Regions from separate parts of the Pseudomonas sp. BN414 genome, predicted to be linked through region 1. Evidence: predicted binding sites of a transcription regulator. Region 1 holds the regulator's gene; the other holds the start of a gene.

Evidence for each region. Region 1 encodes FliA, which starts transcription of late flagellar genes. Its sites were predicted from a motif close to CTAAAGTTTNNNNNNNNNNNGCCGNTAA; they were not measured.
Region 2: the regulator FliA is predicted to act here: its motif matches at 1,245-1,272, upstream of motA (flagellar motor stator protein MotA).

Annotation. Positions count from the first base shown of each region.
Region 1 covers NZ_SSOL01000071.1:198,186-201,597, reverse strand. Annotated here, with positions in the region: gene flhF (flagellar biosynthesis protein FlhF) at 1-374, shown strand, start outside; gene fleN (flagellar synthesis regulator FleN) at 445-1,278, shown strand; gene fliA (RNA polymerase sigma factor FliA) at 1,275-2,021, shown strand; gene E8E95_RS18975 (chemotaxis response regulator CheY) at 2,105-2,479, shown strand; gene E8E95_RS18970 (protein phosphatase CheZ) at 2,500-3,288, shown strand; gene E8E95_RS18965 (chemotaxis protein CheA) at 3,303-3,412, shown strand, end outside.
Region 2 covers NZ_SSOL01000078.1:186,909-190,320, reverse strand. Annotated here, with positions in the region: gene E8E95_RS26220 (HDOD domain-containing protein) at 1-1,209, opposite strand, end outside; gene motA (flagellar motor stator protein MotA) at 1,327-2,178, shown strand; gene motB (flagellar motor protein MotB) at 2,189-3,238, shown strand; gene rsgA (small ribosomal subunit biogenesis GTPase RsgA) at 3,302-3,412, opposite strand, start outside.

The DNA.
Region 1 (3,412 bases):
CCATGCAGCTCGAAGCGCTGGCCAGCCGGGCGATAAACGCGAAGAATCACCTGGTGATGGCGGCCACCAGCCAGAGCCAGGTGCTCAAGGCGGCCTATCACAGCTACAAGCGTTGCGGCCTGGTCGGTTGCATCATCACCAAGGCGGATGAAGCCGCCAGCCTGGGCGAGGTATTGGGACTGGCTATCGGCCAGCATCTCCCGGTAGCCTATCTGGCCGACGGCCCGCGAATCCCGGATGATCTGCAGGTTCCGCGCAGCCACCAGCTGGTGAGTCGTGCGGTCAGCCTCCAGGCTCCGGAGGACCCGAGTGAAGAAGCCATGGCCGATCTGTTCGCCGGGCTTTACCAGAATCCGGCGCGCCGCGCCGGTTGAAGAATTGTGAGCCGCCCCGTGTGGGGCGGTGCTGGACCGCCAAACTGGCCCCTAAGGCAAGGTATTTGAAATGGGTAGTATGCATCCCGTACAGGTGATCGCGGTGACCGGCGGCAAGGGCGGCGTTGGCAAGACCAACGTGTCCGTCAACCTCTCGCTGGCCCTGGCCGATCTCGGCCGCCGCGTCATGTTGTTGGACGCCGACCTCGGCCTGGCCAACGTCGACGTCCTGCTCGGCCTTACCGCCAAGCGCACCCTGGCCGATGTGATCAATGGCGAATGCGACCTGCGCGACGTGCTGTTGCAGGGGCCGGGGGGCATTCGCATCGTCCCGGCCGCCTCCGGCACCCAGAGCATGGTGCAGCTTTCGCCCATGCAGCACGCCGGCCTGATCCAGGCATTCAGCGAGATCAGCGACAACCTCGACGTGCTGGTGATCGACACCGCCGCCGGCATCGGCGATTCGGTGGTCAGCTTCGTCCGTGCCGCCCAGGAAGTGATAGTGGTGGTCTGCGACGAACCCACCTCCATCACCGACGCCTACGCGCTGATCAAACTGCTCAACCGCGACTACGGCATGAGCCGCTTCCGCGTGCTGGCCAACATGGCCCACAGCCCGCAGGAAGGGCGCAACCTGTTCGCCAAGCTGACCAAGGTTACCGATCGCTTCCTCGATGTCGCCCTGCAGTACGTGGGCGCCGTCCCCTATGACGAATCGGTGCGCAAGGCCGTGCAGAAGCAACGCGCGGTCTATGAAGCCTTCCCGCGCTCGAAGTGCTCCCTGGCGTTCAAGGCCATCGCACAGAAGGTCGACAGCTGGCCGCTGCCGGCCAATCCGCGGGGCCACCTGGAGTTCTTCGTCGAGCGGCTGGTCCGGCAGCCGTCCACGGAAACCCCTGTATGACACCCGCCACGGGGCTGCGTATGTACGGCAAGGCACAGGCAAGGGATTCGCAACATCAGCTGATCGAACGCTACGCCCCCCTGGTCAAGCGCATCGCCTATCACCTGCTCGCGCGCCTTCCGGCCAGCGTTCAGGTGGAAGACCTCATGCAGTCTGGGATGATCGGACTGCTCGAAGCCTCGAAGAAATACGATGGCAGCAAGGGTGCCAGTTTCGAAACCTACGCCGGCATCCGCATCCGCGGGGCCATGCTCGACGAGGTCCGCAAGGGCGACTGGGCGCCACGTTCGGTGCACCGCAACACGCGCATGGTGAGTGACGCGATCCGCACCATCGAGGCCCGAACAGGTCGCGACGCTAAAGATCAGGAAGTTGCTGCCGAACTTGGATTGAGTCTCGAAGACTACTACGGCATCCTGAGCGACACCTTGGGCAGCCGCCTGTTCAGCTTCGACGACCTGTTGCAGGACGGCGAGCAGGGCGGTGTGCACGAGGACGCCGGTGTCACCCAATTCTCGCCTTCCCATGATCTGGAAGAAGACCGTTTCCAGGCCGCGCTGGCTGATGCCATCGCGAACCTGCCGGAGCGTGAGCGCCTGGTGCTGGCGCTGTATTACGACGAAGAACTGAACTTGAAGGAAATCGGTGAAGTGCTGGGGGTCAGCGAATCACGTGTCAGCCAGTTGCATAGCCAGTGCGCCGCACGCCTGCGCGCACGGCTCGGCGAGTGGCGCGCGCGCTGAACGGTACACCGCTTTCAGATTTGGATGGCGTCCCCGGCAAGAGGGACGTTTGAGACTGTACGGAGGTCGACTTGGACAAGAACATGAAAATCCTCATCGTTGATGATTTCTCGACGATGAGACGCATCATCAAGAACCTCTTGCGCGACTTGGGATTCACCAATACCGCCGAAGCGGACGATGGCACCACCGCCCTGCCCATGCTGCACAGCGGCAACTTCGACTTCCTCGTGACCGACTGGAACATGCCCGGCATGACCGGTATCGACCTGCTGCGCGCGGTACGCGCCGATGAGCGCCTGAAACACCTGCCGGTGCTGATGGTGACTGCCGAGGCCAAGCGCGACCAGATCATCGAAGCGGCCCAGGCCGGTGTGAACGGCTATGTGGTCAAGCCTTTCACTGCCCAGGTCCTGAAAGAAAAAATCGAGAAGATCTTCGAGCGGGTCAACGGCTGAATGTCAGCCGCGAGGGCACCATGGACCAGAAAGAACACCTGCTGGGAGACTTCGAGTCGACCCTGAAAGACCGTGCGCGGGAACTGGTGGACAGCCTCGAAAAAGGCAACTTCACCGACGCCGTACAACTCATCCACGAACTCAATCACGTCCGTGATCGCGGCCTCTACCAGGAAGTCGGCAAGCTCACCCGTGAGCTGCACAACGCCATCGTCAACTTCCAGATCGACCCGCACCTGCCCCATGCCAAGGAGATGTCGCAGATCGCCGATGCGACCGACCGCCTTTCCTATGTGGTGCAGATGACCGAAAAGGCCGCGAACCGCACCATGGATCTGGTGGAGGAAAGCGCGCCGCTGCTGGGCGGCCTGAGCGACGAAGCCCAGAAGCTGGGTGAGGAATGGGGCCGCTTCATGCGTCGGGAAATCGGCGCGGACGGATTCCGTGACCTGGCCCGCCGCATCGAGCAATTCCTCGCCCGCAGCCAGCGCGACACCGATGCGCTGTCCGGGAAGCTCAACGACATCCTGCTCGCACAGGACTACCAGGACCTCACCGGCCAGGTGATCAAGCGCGTCACGCAACTGGTCACCGAGGTGGAAAGCAACCTGGTCAAGCTGGTGATGATGGCCAGCCAGGTCGATCGCTACGCCGGCATCGAGCACGACCACGCCGCGCTGCGCGCAGAGCTGGAACAACAAAAAAATCCTTCCAGGGGTGAAGGTCCGCAGATCCATGCCGATATACGTGAGGACGTGGTGTCCGGACAGGACGACGTCGACGATCTGCTATCCAGCCTTGGGTTTTAGGGAGCACTCCACTTATGAGCTTCGACGCCGATGAAGAAATCCTCCAGGACTTCCTGGTAGAGGCCGGCGAGATTCTGGAGCAATTGTCCGAGCAGCTGGTCGAGCTGGAAAGCCGCCCGGACGA
Region 2 (3,412 bases), on a different contig from region 1:
CGGCAACCCCGCCTGGTGCTGGGCGAGCAAGCGGCTGTGATTGCGATCAGCCAGCAACAGCAGGACACGGCGCATGCCACCGCTTTGCAGGGCGTCGCGCGCGCATGCGGCGAGTTGCACGACGTTGGTGAAGGGGCTGGGGTCGCGGAGCAGTTCACCGCAGAACCGGCGCCAGTCTACCAGTGCGGCGCTGTCAGGCGGCGGCGCGGCGGCCGGTTCACGTTTGAGGCGATGCTGGTTCCAGGGCCAGAGCAGGGCTTCGGCCGGGTGCCAGAGGTCGCTGCGGCCATGCAGGCGCCCGCTCTGCGCTGCGTGCTGGTGGACCTGCTGTTGCAGTTCGGCGAGCGGCACCTTCATGAACAAGCCGGTGAGACGCTGCCAGCGCAGACTGTGCCCGTCGCCCCAGCCGACATGGGCGGACATCGCCAGGCCGTTGGCCAGCAGGACAGTGTTGCCCGGCTGGGTCAGCCAGCGAGCCAGGGTTGGGTTGCTGTCCAGTTGCTGCTGCTGGTGCAGCGGATGTTCATTGTCGCGGGCGATGTGCAAGGCCTGCACCAGCAGGCGGCGGTCCTCGTTCAGCAGGCGATAGCCCTGGATGATCCAGTCAGGCAGCTTCCAGTGCGTGGCCAGCGCTTGGCAGAGGCGCAGCAGCGGCACCCCGAGCAATTCGCGTTCGACCTTGCGGGCCGGCTCGCCTTCGCCCAGCACGCGTTTCTCCCAGGTATCGAGGAGTTCCGGGTGGCTGGCCAGCAACGGCCACAGGGGAGAAAGGAACAGCAGGCTGCACCAGTGGATTTCCTGCCAGAGGCGGGCCAGGCGGGCGGCGAACAGGCCATTGGCCTGCTGGGCGGCATGCTGGCTGATCAATTGCAGTTGCCGCAGGCCGTGAGGGATTTCTTCTTCGGGCACGGCCGGCAGGCGGCCGAGCAGCACTTCCGCGCGTTTCAGGCCGAGTCGGCTCAGAGCGACTTCCAGGCTTTCCGCTGGACTGCTCAGCATATTGGCGCTGGCGTTGGCCTCTCGCAGCAGGCTGAGCGCAAGGGCAGGGCTGTCCTGGGTGAGATCGGCGATATCGCGCAGGGAGCGGCGGTTGTCGCCCAAGGCGCGGCGGACTCTTTCATGGGCGGCGGCGGGAACGGGCAGGCGAACCCCATCAAGGTGCTTGATCCAGCCTTCGAGGCTGCGTGGCATGGGCTTTGCGGTTGACATAGGGGGCCGCCAATCTGGCTTTTCGCCTGAACAGGCTATAGTCTGGCGCATATCTTCCGATAATTAGAAGGGGCTCTTTTCATAACCCTTTCTACTGACTCTTCAAGCTCCCTTCCTATGGCAAAAATCATCGGCATCATCGTCGTATTCGCCAGCGTGCTCGGCGGATACATCCTGTCCCACGGCAAGATCGCCGCACTGATCCAGCCCTTCGAGGTAATGATCATCGGCGGTGCTGCGCTGGGTGCCTTCCTGCAGGCCAACCCCGGCAGCACGACAATGATCGTGTTCAAGAAGTCGCTGAAGATGTTCGGTTCCCGCTTCACTCACGGGTTCTACCTGGAAGTGCTACGGCTGCTCTACGAAATCCTCAACAAGAGCCGTCGCGAAGGGATGATGGCCATCGAGGCCGACATCGAAGACGCGCCCGCCAGTCCGATCTTCAGCAAGTATCCCGGCATCCTCAAGGATGAGCGGATGACTGCCTACATCTGCGACTACTTGCGCATCATGTCCTCCGGCAACATGGCGCCTCACGAACTGGAAGGCCTGTTCGACATGGAGCTGGCCAGCCTGAAGGAAGAGCTGGAGCACCCGGCCCACGCGGTCAACCGCATCGCCGACGGCCTGCCGGGCTTCGGTATCGTCGCGGCGGTACTCGGCATCGTGGTCACCATGGCCATGTTGGGCGAGGCCGAGCAGGCAGCGCTGGGCCAGCACGTGGGGGCGGCGCTGGTGGGTACCTTCCTCGGTATTCTCGCGGCTTACGGCTTCTTCGGCCCGCTGGCAGTGTCGCTGGAGCACGACGCTCGCGAGGAATTGAACGTGTTCGAGTCCATCAAGGCCTGCCTGGTAGCCTCGGCTTCCGGCATGCCGCCGTCCCTGGCAGTGGAGTTCGGCCGCAAGACGCTGTTCCCGGCCCACCGCCCGAGCTTCAGCGAGCTGGAGCAGGCCGTACGCGGCAGCTGAAGGCTGAGTCATGGAGAACAATCAGCCCATCATCGTAAAGCGCGTCAAGCGCTACGCCGCCGGGCACCACGGCGGCGCATGGAAGATCGCCTTCGCCGACTTCGCCACCGCGATGATGGCCTTCTTCCTGGTGCTGTGGCTGATGTCGTCGGCCACTCCGGAGCAGAAGAAGGCCATTTCCGGCTACTTCAAAGACCCCATCGGCTTTACCGAGAGCGCCAGTCCTTATGTCATCGACCTGGGTGGTACGCCGACGCCTGCACCTGACCGCACGCTCAATCCGGAGTTGAAGGACGCCCCTGACTCCCAGGATTCGGCGATCGATTCCACAGAAAAGGCGCCGGTGGATGCCAGCCAGGTGGAAACACTGGCCGACCAGATCGAGCGGGAACGCTTGGAATTGTTGCTGCAGGAATTGCAGAACAAGGTCGAAGAGAACCCCGAACTGCGCAAATTCAAAGACCAGATCCTCTTCGAGATCACCCAGGACGGCCTGCGTATCCAGATCATGGATGCGGCCAATCGGCCCATGTTCGACCTCGGCAGCGCGCGCCTGCAGCCGTACTTCGAAGACATCCTGCTGATCCTCGCCGAGACCATCAAGGCGGTGCCCAACAAGATCAGCATCAGCGGGCATACCGACGCCAAGCCCTATGCGGGGGATGGCGAGTTCGGCAACTGGGAGCTTTCCGCTGGTCGTGCCAATGCTGCGCGACGGACCCTGATCGCCGGTGGTTACCCGGACGAGCAGGTGGCGCGGGTGGTGGGTTATGCGTCGTCGGCGTTGTTCGACCGCAAGGACCCGTTCAACCCCGTGAACCGCCGTATCGACATCATCGTCCTGACCAAGAAGGCGCAGCGCGCCATCGAGGGTGAGCAGGGCGATGCCGCCAAGCCTGAGGAACCGCCGGTGCAGCCCGAACCACCCGCCAGTGGAAGTGTCGCGCCGGAAGCACCATCGAACGAGCCGGCAGTGCCCACCCAGCCGCGTGAACTGCGGGAGAAGCTGAATATCTTCGAGGATGGCGTGCTGAAGATGGACGAGCCCAAAGGGCAGTGATCCATCCGAAAAACTGAAAGGCCACGCAATGCGTGGCCTTTTTTTTGCGGGTTAGCTGCCGGCTCAGTACTCGTCGGTTGGCAGGCTGGAAAGGATGTGTCGGTAACTGGCCATTCGCTGCGGATGCACGCGGCCGTCTTCCAGGGCCTTCAGCAGGGCACATCCAGGTTCCCG